Regions from separate parts of the Hydrogenophaga sp. RAC07 genome, predicted to be linked through region 2. Evidence: predicted binding sites of a transcription regulator. Region 2 holds the regulator's gene; the other holds the start of a gene.
What was found. Region 2 encodes sigma-54, which starts transcription at its own class of promoters, with help from an activator protein. Its sites were predicted from a motif close to TGGCANGNAANCTGCTTT; they were not measured.

Region 1 (11,092 bases), 200 kb from region 2:
CCATGGACGTGCACCAGGGCGCCCTGCTCGGCCAGCATGCGCTGGCCTACACCGTGCTCGGTTTCCTGGCGATTTCCATGCACCGCCGCCTGCTCTGGTTCGGCGTGCCCAATCAGGCGGTGCAGGTGCTTCCGCTGTTCGTGGCTGCCCACGTGCTGGAACTGCTGGTGCGCATGGCCTCGGGCGGCAGCTTCCCGGGTTTGACCTACTTCATCGCGCCGGTGCTCGAAGCCATGCTGTGGCCGGTGGTGAGTGTGCTGTTGCTCGCCCCACAAAGGCGCGCCCCCAACCCCGACGACAACAGACCGCTATGAAAGCCCCCACGCTCCGCCGCTGCGCGGGTCGCTGCCCCCCGAGGGGGCTGTTTCGCCTGGGGGCGGCCCGGCGGCGAAACTTCTTTCACTGGCTTGAAGTCAAGTCCCCATGACCGAACTGCGAAACGTCGAAGCCGACCTGGCTCAGTTCCGCACCCGCTTGCTGGTGATCGGGCTGGCGGTGGTGTTTGCGTTTGGCCTGGTGGCCGCGCGCATGGTCTACCTGCAGGTGGTGCGCCACGACGACTTGTTGGCGCAGGCCGAGAGCAACCGCACCGCGGTGCTGCCGGTGGTGCCCAACCGGGGCCAGATCGTGGACCGCAACGGCCGGGTGCTGGCCACCAACTACTCGGCCTACACGCTGGAGATCACACCGTCCCGCGTGCTCGACATGCAAGCCACCATCGCCCAGTTGGGCGAGCTGGTGGAAATCTCCCCGCGCGATCAGCGCCGTTTCAAGAAGCTGCTCGAAGAGTCGCACAGTTTCGATTCGCTGCCGATCCGCACCCGCCTCACCGACGAAGAAGTCGCCCGCTTCACCGTGCAGCGTTACCGCTTTCCCGGGGTGGACGTGCGCGCGCGTCTGCTGCGCCAATACCCCAATGGCGAAACCGCCAGCCACGTCATCGGCTACATCGGGCGCATCAACCAGCGCGAGAAAGAGTCGATCGCCGACTGGGCCGAAGAGGACCAGGCCAACTACCGCGGCACCGAATACATCGGCAAGCTCGGCGCCGAACAAAGTTACGAACAGACCCTGCACGGCACCACCGGCTTCGAGCGCGTGGAAACCTCGGCCGGCGGCCGCGCGGTGCGCTCGCTGGCCAACACACCCGCCACCCCCGGCGACACCGTGGTGCTGTCGATCGACATCCAGCTGCAGAAGCTGATCGAAGACATGTTCGGCGAGCGGCGCGGCGCGCTGGTGGCCATCGATCCGCGCACTGGCGAAGTGCTGGCCTTCGTGAGCAAGCCCACCTTCGATCCAAACCTCTTCGTTGAAGGCATCGACGTGGAGAACTGGCGCGCGCTCAACGAATCGCTGGACAAGCCGCTGCTCAACCGGGCCCTGCGCGGCACCTACCCACCGGGCTCGACCTACAAGCCCTTCATGGCGCTGGGCGCGCTGGAGACCGGCACCCGCGCGGCGCAGACCGTCATCAACGACCCGGGCTTCTGGATGTTCGGCAGCCACCGCTTCCGCAGCCACGGCGACGGCGGCCTGGGCGCGGTGGACATGAAGCGCAGCATCGTGAAGTCGAGCAACACCTACTACTACTCGCTGGCCAACGAGATGGGCGTGGACGCCATGCACGACTTCATGAAGCCGCTGGGTTTCGGTCAGATCACAGGCATCGACCTGCGCGGCGAAGTGCGCGGCGTGCTGCCCAGCCAGGAATGGAAGCGCAACGCCTACAAGCGCCCGGACCAGCAGCGCTGGTACCCCGGCGAGACGATCTCGCTGGGCATTGGCCAGGGCTACAACAGTTTCACCATGGTGCAGCTGGCCCATGCCATGGCCACGCTGGCCAACGGCGGCGTGAAGCACGCACCCCACCTCACCATGGCCACCGAAAACGTGATCACCCGCGAGCGCAAGCCCCTGCCCAACCCTCCCGCGGTGAACCTGGGATACAAGCCCGAAAACGTGCGCGTGGTGCTCGAAGCCATGCAGGCCGTGACCACCGAGGGCACCTCCACCCGCGTGTTTGCCGGCGCCGGTTACGCCAGCGGCGGCAAGACCGGCACGGCGCAAGCCGTGACCATCGGCCAGCGCGACCGCTACGACGCGCGCAAACTCGAAGAACACCAGCGCGACCACGCGCTGTACGTGGCCTTCGCCCCGATCGACCAGCCCCGCGTGGCCATCGCGGTGGTGGTGGAAAACGCCGGCTTCGGCGCCGCGTCCGCCGCGCCGATCGCGCGGCGCGTGTTCGACTACCTGCTGCTCGACCAGTACCCCAATCCGCAAGACCTGGCGGCGGTGAGCGTGGGGCAGGCGTCAGCCCCGATGGGCACGCCGCTGAAAGCCAGCGCGATGCCGTGGCCACCGGAGGCGGCGAGCCCCGCAGCGCCCCGCGTCACCCCCTGATCCACGCATCAAAGGTCGTTTTCAGGATCAGCGCCGACACCACCACGATGAAGGCGATGCGCACAAAGCCGCTGCCGTGCTTGAGCGCCAGGCGCGTGCCCAGCAGGCTGCCCACCACGTTGGCGATGGCCATCGCCAGCACGAAGTGCCACCACACATGGCCTTTCCAGGCAAACAGCATCAGGGCCGCGAGGTTGGTGGCGGTGTTGATGAGCTTCGCGCTGGCGCTGGCGTGCAGGAAGTCGTAACCCAGCCAGCGCACGAACAGGAACACGAAGAAGCTGCCGGTGCCCGGGCCGAAGAAGCCGTCGTAAAAGCCGATGATCAAAGCGAGCACACAGGCGGCGGCGGCTTCCCGCCGGCCGCTGAAGCGCGGGGCGTGGTGGCGGCCCAGGTCCTTGCGCGCCAGCGTGTAGGCCAGCACACCCATCAACACCAGGGGCAAGGCGCGGCGCAAAAAGTCGGGCGATATCACCGTCACGGTCCAGGCGCCGGCCATCGAGCCGGCAAAGCCCACGGCCGCCGCCGGCAGGAGCGCGTGCCACGGCATCTTGACGCGCCGCGCGTACTGCAGGGTGGCCGCCGCTGTGCCCCACACCGACGCGCCCTTGTTCACGCCGAACAGCGTGGCCGGGTGGGTGGTGGGAAACATGGCGAACAACGCGGGCACCAGGATGAGGCCACCGCCGCCCACGATCGAATCCACGAAGCCGGCGAAAAACGAGGCCAGCGAAACAAGCAGCAATTCCATGAAAGCGATTGTCGCTGCCACGCGAAGACGAAAAAAAACCGACCCACAGGGGTCGGTTTGAGGAATCTGGCATCTCTGGGGACGCTGAAACACGTTTTTGGATTTGTGGACTGGGTTGTCTCCTCGGTCCCCCGCGGTCACCAGCGCAGTGCGCTTGAGCGAGTGCATGCACTGTATCGGCTCGCACCAGCGGTGTGCACCCGGGCTTTCCCTTGGCCGGGACAACCCTTGGCACAGTTGATGCAGTGGGCCCGGGGTCGTTGGAAACAGGTAACAAAATGCACCAGAACCGTGTGACCGCCTTCTTTCATCCATCCATCCACCAGAGACACCGCCTTCCCTCCACCGCACTGATCGCCGCGCTGCTCGGGCCGGTGACGGCTGCTGCCCAGACCGCCCCCGCCGCGCCCGCGGCACCGGCGCTCACCTCACCCGGGCTGGTGGCGGCCAGCTCGATCTCGGGCGCCGACACCGCCTGGCTCATGGTGAGCACCGCGCTCGTGCTGCTCATGACGCTGCCGGGCATCGCGCTGTTTTACGGCGGCATGGTGCGCCGCTTCAACGTGATCAACACCATGGCCAGCGTGGTGGGCATCGCCGCTGTGGTGAGCCTGCTGTGGTTTGGGGTGGCCTATTCGCTGGCGTTCACACCGGGGGGCGCTCTGGGTGGCTTCATCGGTGGCGTGGAGCGCATGGGTTTCTCGGGCATGGAGTTCCTGGGTTCCACCTCGCAGGTGGCCGTGAACCACATTGCCAAGCACGTGCCCGAATCGGTGTTCGCCATGTTCCAGCTCACCTTTGCCATCATCACCTGCGCCTTGGTGGTCGGTGCGTTGGTGGAGCGCATGCACTTCGGCGCGTTGCTCACGTTCACCGGCCTGTGGCTGCTGCTGGTGTACGCGCCCATCGCCCACTGGGTGTGGGAGCCGGGCGGCTGGCTGGCGCAATTGGGCGCGCTCGACTTTGCCGGTGGCGCGGTGGTGCACATCAACGCGGGCGCCGCGGCACTGGTCTGCGCCTACGCGCTCGGCCCCCGCGAAGGCTATGGCCGCGAGCCTTTCATTCCATTCAACCTGGGTCTCACGATGGCCGGCACCGGCCTGCTGTGGGTGGGCTGGTTCGGCTTCAACGCCGGCTCGGCGCTCGCTGCCGACGGCCGTGCGGGTCTGGCCATGGCGGTCACGCACATCGCGGCGGCAGCCGGCGCGCTTTCCTGGATGGCCGCCGAGTGGCTGGCGCGCAAACGTACCTCGTTGTTGGGCCTGTGCTCGGGCGTGGTCGCGGGTCTGGTGGCCATCACGCCGGCGGCGGGGTTTGTCACACCACGCAGTGCGCTGATCATCGGCCTGGTGGCCGGCGTGGCCTGCTACTGGGGCGCCACGGCACTCAAGCGCAAGCTGCGCGCCGACGATTCGCTCGATGTGTTCGGCGTGCACGGCGTGGGCGGCCTGGTGGGCGCGCTGCTCACAGGTCTGCTGGCCGACCCGGCCATTTCGGGCGTGGAAGCCAGTTTCCTGTCGCAGGTGATCGCGTGTGTGGCCGTGCTGGCCTACAGCTTGGTGATGACCGCCCTGGTGCTGTGGATCACCTCGCGCTTCACCACGCTGCGCGTGCGCGAGTTCGAGGAGCGCGCGGGCCTGGACGTGTCGCTGCACAACGAACAGCTCGGCCACTGAAGGCCGCACCCCATGCCCGCCAACGACGTCTTTGCCATTGCCGCGCACCTGCACGTGCTGCTGCGGCGCAAGACCGGCCGCGTGACCGACACCGAGTGGCTGGCCAGCAATGTGGACTACGCCCGGGAGATCGTGCGTTTCACGCGCGAGAAGGCCACCACGGACGAACACGCCGACCTGCTGGCCCTGGCCGACAAGCTCGAAGCCGCCATCCCGCTCATGTCCGCGCCCGCGCGCAAACCCTTGCTGCAGGCTGCGGCCGACACATTGAAGGCGGGCCAGGTGAGTGCAGACACCGCCCAGCGCGCGGCCACCCCCCGATCGGGTGGCTTCGCCAACTCGGTGCCCGGCCACCCCAGCGGCTTCATCGAGTCGACGCTGATCTCGGCCTTTGGCGGGCCGCGCAAGGAAGGCGAAGACCCGGACGCACGCTACGTGGGCGGCATCCGCTGATGCCTTGAGGCACCAGGCATCGCGGTGAGAATCGCCCGATGCCGTTCTTCAAAGACCTCAACCTCTCGGCCGCCACCGCCGGCTTCGTCGCGGTGCTGGTGGGTTTCACCAGCTCGGTGGCCATCGTCTTCCAGGCCGCGCAGGCGTTTGGCGCCACGCCGGCGCAGATCACCTCGTGGATGTGGGCGCTCGGCCTGGGCATGGGCCTGTGTTCGGCCATTCCGTCGCTGGTGCTCAAGCAGCCGGTCATGATCGCCTGGAGCACGCCGGGCGCGGCGGTGCTGGCCACGGCGGGTCTGGCGGGCGGCTTCTCCATGGCCGAGGCCATCGGCGCGTTCATGGTCTGCGGCGCGCTCATCACACTGGCGGGCGCCACCGGCTGGTTCGAGCGTGTGATGAACAAGATTCCGATGGCGCTGGCTTCCGCGCTGCTGGCCGGTGTGCTGGCGCGCTTCGGCCTGCAGGCCTTTGCCGCCGCGCAGACCGCATTGGTGCTCGTGGTGCTGATGCTGCTGGCGTATTTGCTGGGCCGGCGGCTGGCGCCGCGTTATGCGGTGGTGATCACGCTGCTGGTGTCGGTGGTCCATGTGGTGCTGCAGGGCCAGTTCAACGCCGGCTCGCTCACGCTGGAGCTGGCCCGACCGGTGTTCACCCTGCCGGACTTCACACTGGCCGCTTTCACCAGCCTGGCGCTGCCGCTGTTCGTGGTCACCATGGCCTCGCAGAACCTGCCCGGCGTGGCGGCGATCCGGGCAGCGGGCTACAACATGCCGATCTCCAGAATCATCACGCTCACCGGCGTGGCCACGTTGCTGCTCGCGCCCTTTGGCGCCTTCGCGCTCAACCTCAGCGCCATCACCGCCGCCATCTGCATGGGCCCCGAGGCGCACCCCGACCCGAAGAAGCGCTACACCGCCGCCGTCACCTGTGGCGCCATCTACGTGCTCATCGGCCTGTTCGGCGCGGCCGTCACGGGTCTGCTGATCGCCTTCCCGCGCGAACTGGTGCTGGCGATTGCCGGCGTCGCGCTGCTGGGCAGCATCGGCGGCGGTCTGCACGCGGCCCTGAAGGACGAAACGCACCGCGAAGCCGCGCTCATCACTTTTCTCGTCACGCTTAGCGGCGTGGTGATTGCCGGCATCGGCTCGGCCTTTTGGGGTGTGGTGGCCGGCGCCCTCGCGCTGTTTGTGCAACAGTACGGCCTTCGTCCGAAAAGCAAGCCATGAACATCCTCGTTGTCGCCGACCCGCTGGTCACCTTCAAGACCTACAAAGACACCACCTTCGCCATGATGCGCGAGCTGCAGAAACGCGGCCACACGCTGGCCGCCTGCGAGCCGCAGCACCTGCAGTGGCAGACCGGGCACCCGGTGAGCGCGCTGGTGCGCCGCATCGAACTCACGGGTGCTGCCGACGACTGGTACCGCGTGCTGCACCAGGGTCGCGAAGCCCTGCACACGTTTGACGCCGTGCTCATGCGCAAGGACCCGCCCTTCGACAGCGAGTTCTTCTACGCCACGCACCTGCTGGAGCAGGCCGAGCGCGAGGGTGCAAAGGTGTTCAACAGCCCGCGTGCGCTGCGCGACCACCCGGAAAAACTCGCGCTCATGGAGTTCGCCCAGTACGCTCCGCCCACGCTGGTGACGCGCTCGCCCGAAGCCATCCGCCACTTCCACGCCGAGCACAAGGACATCATCCTCAAGCCGCTCGACGGCATGGGCGGCATGGGCATCTTTCGCGTCGGGCCTGACGGCATGAACCTCGGCTCGATCACCGAAACGCTGAACCAGGGCGGCGCCACCAGCGTGATGGTGCAGGCGTATTTGCCCGCGATCGTGGACGGTGACAAGCGCCTGCTGCTGATCGGCGGGAAGGTCGCGCCCTACGTGCTGGCGCGCATCCCGCAAGGCACCGAGCTGCGCGGCAACCTGGCGGTGGGTGGCAAGGGCGTGGCCCAGCCGCTGAGCGACACCGACCGTGCGATCGCGGAAGCCATCGCGCCCACGCTGGCGGCGCGAGGTCTGCTGCTGGTGGGCCTGGACATGATCGGCGACAAGGTCACCGAGATCAACGTCACCAGCCCGACCTGCTTCCAGGAGATTCAGCAGCAGACCGGGTTCGATGTGCCGGCGATGTTTGCGGACGCGCTGGAAGCGGCAATGGCATGAGCGAGGACGACGACGCGGCGACCGCAACGCCTGGCCAACCCAGGAACCCCTTGCACGGGTTGACGCTGGAGGCCATCGTCACCGCGCTGGCCGACCACTACGGTTGGGAAGAACTGGGTCAGCGCATTCCCGTGCGCTGCTTCAACGTCGACCCCAGCGTGGGATCGAGCCTGAAGTTCCTGCGCAAGACACCCTGGGCGCGCGAGAAGGTCGAAGGCCTTTACCTCTTCATGCTGCGCGAAGAGCGCCGGGCCGGTCGGGGTTGACGAGCGCTGCGGGGCTCAGTGCACCGCCGCCTTGGAAAACACGTTGAGCACCACCACGCCGGCGATGATCAGGCCCATGCCGAGCAGGCCGGCGAGGTCGATGCGCTGCCCGTAGAGCAGCCACGCCACCGCGGTGATCAGCACGATGCCCAGGCCCGACCAGACCGCGTACGCGATGCCCACCGGCACGCTCTTGAGCACCAGCGACAGGCAGTAAAACGCCACGCCATAACCCACCACCACGATCAGCGACGGTGCAAGTTTGGTGAAGCTTTCGCTGGCCTTCAGAGCGGTGGTGCCGATCACCTCGGCCACGATGGCCAGTCCGAGCAACATCCAGGCATTCAATCGGTGGTCTCCTTGGGACGCGTGGTTTCGGGAACCCGGACTCTGCCACAGGAGCGGGCCCCCGTCTGCTCGCTTCACGGCACAAACTCACCGGCAGATTCGGTAGGGCCCCTGGTCCAGGTGGAAGTGGTCGCGGTGGGCGGCGTTGTAGTCAGGACCCAGCGTGCCCTTGAAGAAGCGGCATGCGCCATCGCGCGCCTCGCGCAGAAAAACGCCTTCCGCGCCTCCAACACCCCAATGGTTCACCAGGCTGATGCGCCGGCCGTTGTCCAGGCGGACACCCGCGACATCAAAGGCGTTGGCGGTGGCATGCTGGCTGCGCCGCTCGCCTTCTCCGCTGGCACCGCGCACATTGCGGCAGGCGTAGCTGCCGAAATGTTCGACACGCGCCACCGGATGGCCGAAATGCGCCTCTGCAGCGGGTTGCAGGGCATGGCGCTCCCACATCGCCAGCGACAGCGCCGCGCTGCAGGTGAGCGTGAACGCGGGCGCAAAACGCGCATCGTCCACCCGCACGGCGGCAGCCCAGCCACAGCCGTCGCCCGTTGCGTTGTCGGGCACGGCGGTGTGCTTCAAGTTCGAGGCCGCCAGCGCGACACTGCACAGGGCCGGGTCGGCCGCAGTGCGTTGCAGCCGGTAGCCCCGGAGCCAGTGGTCGGGCTCGGCCACCCGCAGCGGCGCCCATGGGTTCCAGTGCGGCGGTACATCGACGCGGCCGCTCTGCACGGCCCACGCCAGCAGGCCGGCGGCAATGAGGAGGAGGGCGAACAAGCTGCGGACCATCCGGCCCATGGTGACACGGTGGTTGGTCAAGCCGGCGCGCAGGGGCAAAATCGCCCGGCACGCCCGCTGTGGGCGGGAGGCCAACGATGCGGATGCTGAAGTTCCTGGGTGTGGTGGCGGTGGTGTTGCTGGTGGCGGGGGGGCTCGCCGTGACCGCCAGCTGGGCACCCGACCGCCCCCTGGCCTCCCTCAAGGCCCGCTGGGCCGCAGCGCCCTCGCAGTTCGTCCGGATCGGCGGCATGGACGTGCACCTGCGCGACGAGGGTCCGCGCGAGGACCCGCTGCCCATCGTGCTGGTGCACGGCACCTCCGCCAGCCTGCACACCTGGGACGGCTGGGTCGAGGCCCTCAAGGGAAAGCACCGCGTGATCCGCGTCGACCTGCCCGGCTTCGGACTCACCGGGCCGTCGCCCGACGGCGACTACAGCCTGCCCGCCTACTCGCGTTTCATCGTGCAGGTGTTGGACCGGCTGAACCTGCAACGGGCGGTGCTCGCGGGCAATTCGCTGGGAGGCGCGGTGGCGTGGAAGACCGCCGTGGACCACCCGTCGCGCGTGGTCAAGCTGGTGCTGGTGGACGCCGCCGGCTACCCGATGGAGGCGCAGTCCGTCCCCCTGGGTTTCCGGATCGCGCACATCCCGGCACTCGCCCCTCTGATGCGCAATGTGTTGCCCCGGCGCCTGGTCGAATCGAGCGTGCGCAACGTGTACGCCGACCCCGCCAAGGTCACGCCCGAGCTGGTCGACCGCTACTTTGAACTCACCCTGCGCGAAGGCAACCGGGAGGCGCTGAGCGCACGCCTGAAAGCGGGCAACGAGGCGTTCACCGCGCAGATCGCGCAGATCAAACAGCCCACGCTGGTGCTCTGGGGCGCGCAAGACCGGCTGATCCCGCCGTCGCAGGCGCAGTACTTCGCCCGCGACATCCAGGGCAGCCAGGTGCAGGTGTTCGAGGGCCTCGGCCACGTCCCGCACGAGGAAGACCCGGCGCGCACCGTGGCGGCGGTGCAGGCGTTTCTGAAGAAGTGAAACGCCTGGCCCGCGCCGGCGGGCCGCCGCGACACCCCGGTGCAGCTTCAGAGCTTCTCCGTCTCCCCCACCTTGGGCTGCCACTTCATCAAGCGCTTTTCGATCCTGCCCACCACCGCGTCGAGCACCAGCGCAAAGCCGGTGAGCACCACGATGCCGGCCATCACGGTGTTGATGTCGAAGCTGCCTTCGGCCTGCAGGATCAGGTAACCCACGCCCTGGCTGGACCCCAGGTATTCGCCCACCACCGCGCCCACGAAGGCCAGGCCCACGCTGGTGTGCAGTGAGCTGAAGACCCAGCTGGTCGCGCTGGGCAGGTACACGTGGCGCAGCAGCTGTTTCTGGCTCGCGCCGAGCATGCGTGCGTTGGCCAGGATGACCGGGCTCACTTCCTTCACGCCCTGGTAGACGTTGAAGAACACAATGAAGAACACCAGCGTCACGCCCAGCGCCACCTTGCTCGCGATGCCCAGGCCAAACCACACCGCGAAGATGGGCGCGAGGATGATGCGCGGCATGGAGTTCATGGCCTTGATGTAAGGCTCCAGGATGGCCGAGGCCATGGGCGAGAGTGCGAGCCACAAGCCACCGCCCAGGCCGCCGAGCGCGCCGATGCCAAAGGCCAGCACGGTCTCGGTGAGCGTCACGCCCAGGTGTTTGTAAATGTCGGCGTCGGTGACGAACCAGGCCCAGATGCGCTCGGCCACGCGCAGCGGTTCACCGAAGAAAAACGCGGCCTGGCGGTCGTTCTCGAACATGAAGTTCGGCAACAGGCCAGGCGTGGTCATGGCGTACCAGAACACGATGAGCGCAACGAGCAAGCCCAGCTGCCACGCGCGCAGGGTGCTGGGTTGCGGCTTGATGAGATTCCACATGGCTCAGGCCACCTTGAGTTGTTGCTGGTAGCCCTTGAGCACCTCTTCGCGCATCACGGCCCAGATGGCGGCGTGCAGTTCGATGAAGCGGGCGGTGGTCTTGATCTCGGCCACGTCGCGCGGGCGCGGGATGTCGATGGTGAATTCGCCGATGGGGTGGCTGGCCGGACCGGCGCTGAGCACCACGACGCGGTCGCTCATGGCGATGGCTTCGTCCAAGTCGTGCGTGATGAAGAGCACCGCCTTCTTCTTCGCCGCCCACAAGTCCAGCACTTCGTTTTCCATCAGCTGCCGGGTCTGGATGTCGAGCGCGGAAAACGGTTCGTCCATCAGGATGAT
Region 2 (11,092 bases):
CCAAGATGGCGGCGCTGGGCGCCTACGTGATCTTCATCACCCTCAACGCGCTTGGCGTGGGCATTGCCGCCATGTTCGAACTGGTGGTCACGCTGCTGGCGGTGGGTGAGCTGCTGGTGTTCGCCGGCGTGGTCGCGCCGGGCTGGTCGCTGGCCAACTTCACCGCCAACGGCTGGGCCGGGTCCGACACCTTCACCATGGGCACCTGGGCCGGCATCTTCGCGTCCATCCCGTTCGCCATCTGGTTCTTTCTCGCCATCGAAGGCGCAGCCATGGCGGCCGAAGAGGCCAAGGACCCGCGCCGCACCATTCCCATTGCCTACATCACCGGCATCCTCACGCTGGTGGCACTGGCCTTCCTGGTGATGATCATGGCCGGAGGCGTGGGCGACTGGAGCAAGCTCTCCAACATCAACGACCCGCTGCCCCAGGCCATGAAGATGGTGGTGGGCGAGTCCAGCGGCTGGCTGCACATGCTGATCTGGATCGGCTTGTTCGGGTTGGTCGCCTCCTTCCACGGGATCATTCTGGGCTACTCTCGCCAGATGTTTGCGCTGGCCCGTGCCGGGTATCTGCCGGCTTACTTTGCTGTGGTTCATCCGCGTTTCAAGACGCCGGTGCGCGCGCTCATCGGCGGCGGCGTGGTGGGCGTGATCGCGGTGTTCAGCGACCAGTGGGTCACCTTCGGCGGCCTGCCGCTCACCGCCAACATCGTCACCATGGCCGTGCTCGGCGCGCTGGTGATGTACATCGTGTCCATGGCCTCGCTGTTCAAGCTGCGCATGAGCGAGCCCCAACTCGATCGCCCCTACCGCGCGCCCTTCTACCCGCTGTTCCCGGCCATCGCGCTGGTCTGCGGCGTGGTCTGCCTGGCGGCGGTGGTGTACTTCAACGCCATGGTTACGGCCCTGTTCCTGGGGCTCATGGCGCTGGCCTACCTGTACTTCTTCCTCACCAGCGGACAGCGGGACGCAGCACCGCTGGACGCCATGCTCGGCACTGTGGAATGAACCTGAGCGCCACGCTGGGAGGACGCAGCCACCGGTTCGCCAGCCTGCGCGAGGTGATGGCCAAGGCCACGCCGCTGCGCTCGGGCGACTGCCTGGCCGGCGTGGCCGCCGCCACCGAGCAGGAGCGCGTGGCCGCACGCTGGGTGCTGGCCGACGTGCCGCTGGCTGCCTTCCTCAGCGAAGCGCTCATTCCTTACGAAGACGACGAGGTCACGCGGCTCATCATCGACAGCCACGACGCGCCAGCCTTCGCGCCCGTGGCATCGCTCACCGTGGGTGGGTTTCGCGACTGGCTGCTTTCGACCCAGGCCACACCCGAGGTGCTGCGCGCGCTGGCGCCCGGCCTCACGCCCGAGATGGTGGCCGCAGTGAGCAAGCTCATGCGCAACCAGGACCTGATGCTGGTGGCCAAGCGCTGCGAGGTGGTCACGCGCTTTCGCAACACGCAGGGCCTGCGCGGCCACCTCTCGGTGCGGCTGCAGCCCAACCACCCGACCGACGACCCTTCGGGCATCGTGGCCAGCATGATCGACGGCCTGATGCACGGCGCGGGCGACGCGGTGGTGGGCATCAACCCGGTGTCCGACAGCGTGCCCGACCTGGTGCGCCTGAACCATGTGCTGGCCGACGTGCTGGCGCGCGGCGAGATCCCCACGCAGAGCTGCGTGCTCACCCATGTGACCAACAGCATGCAGGCCATGTCGCACGGCGCCCCGGTGGACCTGGTGTTCCAGTCCATCGCCGGCACACAGGCGGCCAACACCTCGTTCGGCATCGACCTGGCCCTGCTCGACGAAGCCCACGCCATGGCGCAGGCGCTGGGACGCGGCACGGTGGGCAACAACGTCATGTACTTCGAGACCGGGCAAGGCAGCGCGCTCTCGGCCAACGCCCACCACGGGGTGGACCAGCAAACCTGCGAGGCGCGCGCCTACGCGGTGGCGCGGCGCTACCGGCCGCTGCTGGTCAACACCGTGGTCGGCTTCATCGGACCCGAGTACTTGTTTGACGGCAAGCAGATCACCCGCGCGGGGCTCGAGGACCACTTCTGCGGCAAGCTGCTCGGCCTGCCCATGGGCTGCGACATCTGCTACACCAACCACGCCGAAGCCGACAGCGACGACATGGACAACCTCATGGTGCTGCTCGCCACCGCGGGGCTGAACTTTTTGATCGGTGTGCCCGGCGCCGACGACATCATGCTGAACTACCAGAGCACCTCGTTCCACGACGCGCTGGTGCTGCGCGACATGCTGGGCCTCAAACGCGCGCCCGAATTCGAGGCCTGGCTGCAGCGCGTGGGTGTCACCGGCGCGCAGGGCCAGTTGTTGCCCGCACCGAGCCAGCCCGCGCTGCCGCAGCTGCTCTGGACATCGCCCGCCGCATGACCACCCCCGCACGCGACCCCTGGGCCCACCTGCGCCAGCACACCTCGGCGCGCATCGCGCTGGGGCGCACCGGCGTGAGCCTGCCCACGCGCGAGTTGCTCGATTTCGCACTGGCCCACGCGCAAGCGCGCGACGCCATCCACCTGCCGCTGGACACCGACAGCCTGAGCGCCGACCTGCAACCGCAGGGTTGGCCTGCGCCGCTGCTGCTGCACAGCCAGGCGCGCGACCGCCACGAATACCTGCTGCGCCCCGACCTCGGGCGGCGGCTGGACCCGGCCAGCGCGGAGCGGCTCGACGCCGTTGAACGCGACAGCCCCGACCTCGTGCTGGTGCTGGGCGACGGCCTGTCGGCGCTGGGCATCCAGCTGCACGGCGCGGCGCTGCTGGGCGCGATCCGCCGCGCACTGTCATCGGCGTTTGACCCGGCACTGCGCCTGGGCCCGCTGGTGGTGGTGCGCGAGGCGCGCGTGGCCGTGGCCGACGAGGTGGGCGAACGCCTGGGCGCTGCGGCGGTGGCCATGGTGGTGGGCGAACGCCCGGGCCTGAGCTCACCCGACAGCGTGGGCATCTACCTCACGCACGCGCCGCGCGTGGGCTGCAGCGACGCGCAGCGCAACTGCATTTCCAACGTGCGCCCGGCGGGACAGGACCTGGACACCGCCGCGCGCCGCCTGGTCTGGCTGCTCGGCGAGAGCCGCCGCCTGGGGCTCAGCGGCGTGGGGCTCAAGGACCACAGCGGCCTGCCACTCACCGGCTTGCCAGCGGGCTCGCAGACCCCCCGGCTGGACTGATGCGACAGGTCCCCGCCGAGAGGCGCAGGACTTAAACTGCGCCTGACCAAACCCCATCGGGTTGAGTTTTTCTCAAGCGCCATGCTCGACGCCCGCCAACTCGAAGCCCTCAACGCCGTGATCGAACACGGCGGCTTCGGCCCCGCCGCCAAGTCCCTGTCCATCACGCTCGCCGCTGTCTCGCTGCGCATCAAGTCGTTGGAGGACACGCTGGGCCAGCGCCTGCTGGTGCGCGGCAAACAGGTGCGCGCCACGCCGGCCGGGCAGGCGCTGCTGGGCCATGTGAAGCAGGTGCGGTTGATGGAGGCCGACCTGCTCGACGGTTTGCAGGGTGGCGCCAAACCCAGGAGTGGCGTGCGCTGGCAACACCTGGGCGTGGCCATCAACGCCGACTCGGTGGCGAGCTGGTTCCTGCCCGGCGTGGCCGCTTTGCTGCAGCGGCATCAGCTGCTGCTGGAGATCCTGATCGACGACCAGGACCACACCCACGACGCCTTGAAAAGCGGTGACGTGACCGGCTGCGTGACCACGCTCACCACCGCCATGCGCGGCTGCGTGGCCGAGCCGCTGGGCGTCATGCGCTACCGCTGCGTGGCCTCGCCGGCGGTGGCGCAGCGCTGCCGCACGCCGCGCGGCGCGGTGTCGGTGCACAAGCTGCTGGCGCAGCCGGCGGTGATCTTCAACCGCAAGGACGCGCTGCAGGACACGTTTCTGCTGCAGCACTTCGGCCTGCGCCAGCCCAACTACCCGCGCCATTTCGCGCCCGCGGTGGAGGCGTTCGAGACCGCGATCGAGCTCGGCCTGGGCTGGGGCATGGTGCCCGAGCAGCACCTGGCGGCCCGCCCCGGCCTGCAGGAAATCCTGCCCGACGCCACGGTGGACGTGGTGCTGTACTGGCAGCACTGGGCGCACGAGTCGCTCTCGGCGCAGCGGCTCACGGCGGCGGTGAAGGAAGCTGCGCACAAGCACCTGCGGCCCGTGCCGCCGTGAGGCCGGAGCCCGACGCCTAAAATTCAGCCCATGCTCAAGATCAAACAGGAATTGCTCGACGGCCTCGCCGCCGAGCTCGACACACTTTTGCCCGGCGCTGCCGCGCGCGCGGCCTTCGAGTCGCCCAAGGTGGCGGCGCACGGCGATTTCGCCAGCACCGCGGCCATGCAGCTGGCCAAACCGCTCAAGCTCAACCCGCGCCAGCTCGCCGAGACCCTGCGCACCGCGCTCCTGGCCCGCCCCGAGTACGCGCAGTGGGTGTCCGACGTCGACATCGCCGGCCCCGGCTTCATCAACATCCGCCTCAAGCCGGCGGCCAAGCAGCAGATCGTGCGCGAGGTGCTGGCCTCGGGTGCGCGCTTCGGCATTGCCGAGCCCAATGGCCAGAAACTGATGGTCGAGTTCGTCTCGGCCAATCCCACCGGCCCGCTGCACGTGGGCCACGGCCGCCAGGCCGCGCTGGGCGATGCGATTTGCAGCCTGTTCCAGACCCAGGGCTGGAGCGTGCACCGCGAGTTCTATTACAACGACGCGGGTGTGCAGATCGCCACGCTGGGCACTTCCACCCACCTGCGCGCGCAGGGATTCAAGCCGGGTGACCCTCAGTGGCCCGAGAACGCCTACAACGGCGCCTACATCGCCGACATCGCGACCGACTTCCTGGCGAAGAAAACCGTGACGGCCGACGACCGCGCATTCACCGCGAGTGGCGACATCAACGACCTGGACGGCATGCGCCAATTTGCGGTGGCCTACCTGCGCCACGAACAGGACCTGGACCTGCAGGCCTTCGCGGTGAAGTTCGACCACTACTACCTGGAGTCCAGCCTGTACACCAGCGGGCGCGTCGAAGCCACGGTGCAAAAACTCATCGACGCCGGCAAGACCTACGAACAGGACGGCGCGCTGTGGCTCAGGAGCACCGACTACGGCGACGATAAGGACCGCGTGATGCGCAAGTCCGACGGCTCGTTCACCTACTTCGTGCCCGACGTGGCGTACCACATCAGCAAGTGGGAGCGCGGTTTCACCAAGGTCATCAACATCCAGGGCACCGACCACCACGGCACGATCGCCCGCGTGCGCGCCGGCCTGCAGGCGGCCAACGTCGGCATCCCGGCGGGCTACCCCGACTACGTGCTGCACACCATGGTGCGTGTGGTCAAGGGCGGTGAAGAGGTCAAGATCAGCAAACGCGCCGGCAGTTATGTGACGCTGCGCGACCTGATCGAATGGACCAGCAAGGACGCGGTGCGCTTCTTCCTGCTCAGCCGCAAGCCCGACACCGAATACACCTTCGACGTGGACCTGGCGGTGCAGAAGAACAACGACAACCCGGTGTACTACGTGCAGTACGCGCACGCGCGGATCTGCTCGGTGCTGGCCAGCTGGGGCGGTGACACCGCCACCTTGAAAGGCGCCGACCTGTCCGCGCTCGACAGCGCACCGGCCCAGGCCCTGATGCTGCTGCTGGCCAAGTACCCCGCGATGCTGAGCGACGCCGCGCGCGACCTCGCACCGCACGACGTGACCTTCTACCTGCGCGAGCTGGCCGCGAGTTACCACAGCTACTACGACGCCGAGCGCATCCTGGTCGACGACGCCGTGGTGAAGACGGCGCGCCTGGCGCTGGTCGCCGCCACCGCACAGGTGTTGCACAATGGTTTGGCTGTGCTGGGCGTCAGTGCCCCGCAAAAAATGTGATGGTGAAACAAGCGATGAAAAAGAAACCTGCCAAGACCTCGAGCTCACTCGGCGGCACCCTGATCGGCTTCGTGGTGGGCCTGCTGGTGGGACTGGGCGTGGCACTGGCCGTGGCGGTCTATGTCACCCGCGTGCCGATTCCCTTTGTCGACCGCAACGTCTCGCGCAACGCCGGCCAGGACGCCCTGGAGGCCGAGCGCAACAAGGGCTGGAATCCCAACAAGGCCTTGAATGGCGATGCCGCCGCACCCGCGCCCGCCGTGCCGCCGGAAGCTGCCGGCGCCATCGTGGTGCCGCCGGCCGACGGCAAGGGCCTGCCCCCGGCGCCGGCCGCGGCCAGCCGGCCGGTGGCCGATCCGCTGGGCGACCTCGCGCAATCCAAGCTGGGCCAGGCGCCAGCCGCTGCCGGGTCCGCCGCCACGCCACCCGCCCCCGGTGCAGATCCGTTCATCTACTTTGTGCAGGCCGGTGCCTTCCGCACCCCCCAGGACGCCGAGGCCCAGCGCGCCAAGCTGGCCATGTTGGGCATCAATGCCGATGTGAGTGAGCGCGAACAATCCGGCAGGACCGTGTACCGCGTGCGCGTGGGGCCGTTCAACCAGAAGGCCCTGGCCGACCTCACGCAGGAGCAACTCGAAGTCAACGGCGTTGAAGCCGCGCTGGTGCGCATCCAGCGCTGATCCCGGGCCGGGGGCGCGCCGGGAACTTATCCCCGCTGCGCCTGCCCCAATCCAGTCCATACAAGGAGTCTGATTCCATGCAACGTCGCGATTTTTCCCGGTCCCTGCTGGCCGCTGGCACCACCGCCCTGGCCGCCACCGGTGGCCTCATCACCCCCGCCTTCGCCCAGCGCGTCGGGCCCAAGGAGGGCACCGACTTCGTGCGCGTGAGCCCCACGGCGCCGGTGGAAAGCCCGGCCAGCCAGATCGAGGTGGTCGAGTTCTTTGCCTACAGCTGCATCCACTGCTTCAATTTCGAGCCGATGTTCGACGAGTGGATGAAGAAGCAGCCGGCCAGCGTGAACGTGCGCCGCATGCCGGTGGCCTTCAGCCCGGCATTTGTGCCGATGCAGCGCCTGTACTTCACCCTGGAAAACATGAAGCTGGTGGATCGCCTGCACAGCAAGGTGTTCCAGGCGATCCATGTGGACCGCCAGCAGCTCACCAACACGCCGGCCATCACCGCCTGGATCGAAAAGCAGGGCGGCGTGGACATGGCCCGCTTCAACGCCTTCTACAACGGCGCCGCCGCCGGTCTGGCCACCAAGGCCACCCAGCTGCAGGAGGCCTACAAGGTGGAAGGCACGCCGTCGCTGGGCGTGGCCGGCCGTTACTACGTCAACGGTCAGGGCCCCCGCACGCTGGTGGTGGCCGATGCGCTGATCGCCGAGGCCCGCAAAGGCTGAGGAGCGCTTCATTCATCAAGAGAAAGCCCGCTCTGCGGGCTTTCTCTTTGAGGCTGGGACCGGGGCGCAGGCGGCTCGCCGCAACTTCTTGAATCGATGTGAGAAAAGAACCGGTAAAGGCGTCGCGCCACCCGTTCGGCCGGCATCACGTCGTTACAATGAATGCAAGTTTCGTGCCCTCAAATCCTCCTGCTGTCACCACCTCCATGCGCCTTCGCCATCCCTTGCTTCTGACCGGCTGCCTTGTGGCGGGCCTGTTGTTTGCCGCAACGGCGCAGGCCGAAAAGGCCGACCGCAACCTGCCGCTGAACGCCGAAGCCGACGCGCTGCGTTACGACGATGCGCGCCAGACCAGCATCTTCACCGGCAACGTGATCATCACCAAGGGCACCATCGTCATCCGTGGTGCCAAGGTCGAGGTGCGCCAGGACGCGCAGGGCAACCAGTTCGGCATCGTCAACGGCAGCCCCGGCTTCTTCCGCCAGAAGCGCGACGGGGTGGACGAGTTCATCGAAGGAACGGCCCAGCGCATCGAATACGACAGCCAGGCCGACACCGTGCGTTTTGTGGGCGAGGCCGTGCTCAAACGCTTCAAGGGCACCCAGCTCAACGACGAAACCACGGGCAACGTGATCGTCTACAACAACACGACCGACGTGTTCACGGTGGACGGTGGTGTGGCCAACCGCACCGCCAGCAACCCCACGGGCCGCGTGCGCGCCATGCTCACGCCCGTGCCCAAAGAGGGCGCGCCCGCCCCCACGCCGGCGCCACCGGCCAACCTGCGCCCCAGCAACCAGCTCGGTGAGGGCCAGAAGTGACAGCGATGCCATCGGCCAAGGCCCTGGGCCCGGACAAGCGCGCCGCGCCGGTGCCCGAGATCAGCCGCCTGGAGGCCCAGGGCCTGCAGAAGGCCTACGGCAGCCGCAAGGTCGTCAAGGACGTGTCGCTCGCGGTCTTCAAAGGTGAAGTCGTCGGCCTGCTCGGCCCCAACGGCGCGGGCAAGACCACCTCTTTCTATATGTTGGTCGGCCTGCTGCGCTCGGACGCGGGGCAGATCCTGCTCGACGGCCAGGCCATCCAGGACCTGCCCATCCACCGCCGCGCGCGCCTGGGCCTGGGGTATCTGCCGCAGGAGGCGTCGATCTTCCGAAAGCTCAACGTAGCCGACAACGTGCGCGCCGTGCTGGAACTGCAGGAAGACGAAGCCGGCAAAACCCTGAGCAAGGCCGCCATCGAGGCCCGGCTCGACGAACTGCTCAAAGACCTGCATGTGGACCACCTGCGCGAGTCGCCCGCGCCGGCCTTGTCCGGCGGTGAGCGCCGCCGGGTCGAGATTGCCCGGGCGCTGGCCACCAACCCGCGTTTCATCCTGCTCGACGAACCCTTCGCCGGCATCGACCCGATCGCGGTGATCGAGATCCAGCGCATCATCGGCTTCCTCAAGTCGCGCGGCATCGGCGTGCTCATCACCGACCACAACGTGCGCGAGACCCTGGGCATCTGTGACCGTGCGTACATCATCAACGACGGTCATGTGCTCACCAGCGGCACGCCGGCCGAGATCGTGGAAAACGCCGACGTGCGCCGCGTTTATCTCGGCGAACACTTCAGGATGTAGGGCCTGTGAAACAAGGCCTGTCACTCAGGGTTTCGCAGCACCTGGCGCTCACGCCCCAGTTGCAGCAATCCATCCGCCTGCTGCAACTCTCCACGCTGGAGATGGCGCAGGAGGTCGAGCAGATGCTCGACGAGAACCCGTTCCTGGAGCGCTCCGAAGACGCCGCCGACCGCGAAACTTTCGGGCTGGAGCAGACCGATGTGCCGGTCAGCGCGGGCGAGCAGATCGCCGAAGCGGCGATCGCGCCCGACATGCCCGAGGCGCCCGGCCCCATGCTCTCCGGCACCGAATCCAGCAGCAGCACGAGCAGCGACACCGGCGAAAGTGATGCCATCGAAGGCAAGCTCGACGGCGCCACGCCGGTGGAAGAAAGCTGGGAGGGCGACGGCACGGTGGAGATGGCGCCCGACGACAGCGAGTGGGGCGGCGATGCCCCCGCGCGCAACAACAATGCGTCGGGCGACGACGACACGGCGAGTGCGGCCGACCTGGCCCGCGCCCACATCAGCCTGCAGGACTTTCTGCACGACCAGGCGCGCTGCCTGCGCCTGTCGGAAGAGGACCGCGCCGCGCTGTATTTCCTGATCGAGTCGCTCAGCGACGACGGTTACATCGAAGACAGCCTGGCCGAACTGGCCGCGGCCTGGCAGGCACTGTCGGGCCGGATGGCCACCGACGACCCCAACGAGGGTCTGGAAGAACGCGAGGCGCTGGAGCAGCGCCTGGCCATGGCCCTGCAACTGCTGCAGCACATGGAGCCCGCCGGCGTGGGCGCGCGCAACCTCGCCGAATGCCTGCGGCTGCAGATCCTGGAGATGCGCAACACGCCCGAAGCCCGCGCGGCCCTGGCCATTTGTGGCCAGTCCATGGAGCTGGTGGCCAAGCGTGATGTGAAGCGACTGTGCAACCTGTGCGGCCTGGACGACGAAACCGTGCGCGGCGCGCTCGGCCTCATCGCGCGGCTGGAGCCCAAGCCGGGCCGCCGCTTCGTCGACGTGGAGCGCAACGTGGTCGTGCCCGATGTCTTGGTGACGCGTGCCGGTCGGGGCTTCAAGGTCCTGCTCAACCCCGAGGTCATGCCGCGCCTGCGCGTGCACGATGCCTACGCCAGCGCCATGCGCCAGAACCGTGGCGGTCGCGACAACGGCGGTGAGGCCGGCCACGCCGCCATGCAGCAGCGCCTGCAGGAGGCGCGCTGGTTCATCAAGAACATCCAGCAGCGCTTCGACACCATCCTGCGCGTCTCCAGCGCCATCGTGGAGCGCCAGCGCAATTTCTTCATGCACGGCGAACTCGCCATGCGCCCGCTGGTGCTGCGCGAGATCGCCGACGAACTCGGCCTGCACGAGTCCACCATCAGCCGCGTGACCACCGCCAAATACATGTCCACGCCGTTCGGCACCTACGAACTGAAGTACTTCTTCGGCTCGTCGCTGGGCACCGAAACGGGCGGCAACGCGTCGAGCACGGCCGTGCGTGCGCTGCTCAAACAGTTCATCGCCGCCGAAGAAGCGGCCAAGCCTCTGTCGGACAACCAGCTCTCCGACCTGCTGCGCGAGCAGGGCATCGAGTGCGCGCGCCGCACGGTGGCCAAGTACCGCGAAGCCTTGCGGATCGCCCCCGCGAACCTTAGAAAATCGCTTTGAACATGGCCCCCACGCTCCGCCGCTTCGCGGGTCGCTGCCCCCCGAGGGGGCTGTTTCGCCTTGGGGCGGCCCGGCGGCGAAACGCCCTTCTATGAATCAACTTCAAGTTTTCCTGCCCTGCGCCGCCGGCGTGGAGGACATGCTCGCCACCGAGGTCAAGCGCATCACCGGTGTGGACGCGCCGCACAAGGCGCGTGGCGGCGTGGCACTGAATGCGTCATGGCGCGACACCATGCGGCTGAACCTGCACAGCCGCCTCACGCAGCGCGTGCTGGTGCAGCTCTGGCACGGCGGCTACCGCAGCGAACAAGACCTTTACCACGCGGCCAGCGAGGTGGCGTGGGAGATCTGGTTCACACCGGCGCAGACCATCAAGGTCGAGATCACGGCGCAGCACAGCCCGCTGACGTCTCTGAACTTCGCCGCGCTCAAGGTGAAGGACGCGATCTGCGACCGCTTCCGCGAAAAGCGCGGCGAGCGCCCCAGCGTGAACACCACCTGGCCCGACGTGCGCATCTACGTGCACCTGACGAC

Region 1: a site for sigma-54 is predicted at 3,387-3,404, ahead of BSY239_RS19445 (ammonium transporter). Genes of this name have one in related genera too.

The regions. Positions count from the first base shown of each region.
Region 1 is NZ_CP016449.1:4,167,316-4,178,407, forward strand. It holds gene mreD (rod shape-determining protein MreD) at 1-314, shown strand, start outside; gene mrdA (penicillin-binding protein 2) at 424-2,406, shown strand; gene BSY239_RS19440 (sulfite exporter TauE/SafE family protein) at 2,396-3,157, opposite strand; gene BSY239_RS19445 (ammonium transporter) at 3,436-4,833, shown strand; gene BSY239_RS22915 (hypothetical protein) at 4,846-5,286, shown strand; gene BSY239_RS19455 (benzoate/H(+) symporter BenE family transporter) at 5,325-6,512, shown strand; gene gshB (glutathione synthase) at 6,509-7,453, shown strand; gene BSY239_RS19465 (VF530 family DNA-binding protein) at 7,450-7,719, shown strand; gene BSY239_RS19470 (SMR family transporter) at 7,735-8,055, opposite strand; gene BSY239_RS19475 (extensin-like domain-containing protein) at 8,155-8,838, opposite strand; gene BSY239_RS19480 (alpha/beta fold hydrolase) at 8,937-9,878, shown strand; gene BSY239_RS19485 (ABC transporter permease) at 9,926-10,666, opposite strand; gene BSY239_RS19490 (ABC transporter ATP-binding protein) at 10,757-11,092, opposite strand, start outside.
Region 2 is NZ_CP016449.1:3,964,167-3,975,258, reverse strand. It holds gene eat (ethanolamine permease) at 1-1,010, shown strand, start outside; gene BSY239_RS18490 (ethanolamine ammonia-lyase subunit EutB) at 1,007-2,398, shown strand; gene eutC (ethanolamine ammonia-lyase subunit EutC) at 2,395-3,192, shown strand; gene BSY239_RS18480 (HTH-type transcriptional regulator ArgP) at 3,274-4,182, shown strand; gene argS (arginine--tRNA ligase) at 4,213-5,886, shown strand; gene BSY239_RS18470 (SPOR domain-containing protein) at 5,901-6,566, shown strand; gene BSY239_RS18465 (thiol:disulfide interchange protein DsbA/DsbL) at 6,644-7,291, shown strand; gene lptA (lipopolysaccharide transport periplasmic protein LptA) at 7,498-8,112, shown strand; gene lptB (LPS export ABC transporter ATP-binding protein) at 8,118-8,912, shown strand; gene rpoN (RNA polymerase factor sigma-54) at 8,918-10,558, shown strand; gene BSY239_RS18445 (THUMP domain-containing class I SAM-dependent RNA methyltransferase) at 10,650-11,092, shown strand, end outside.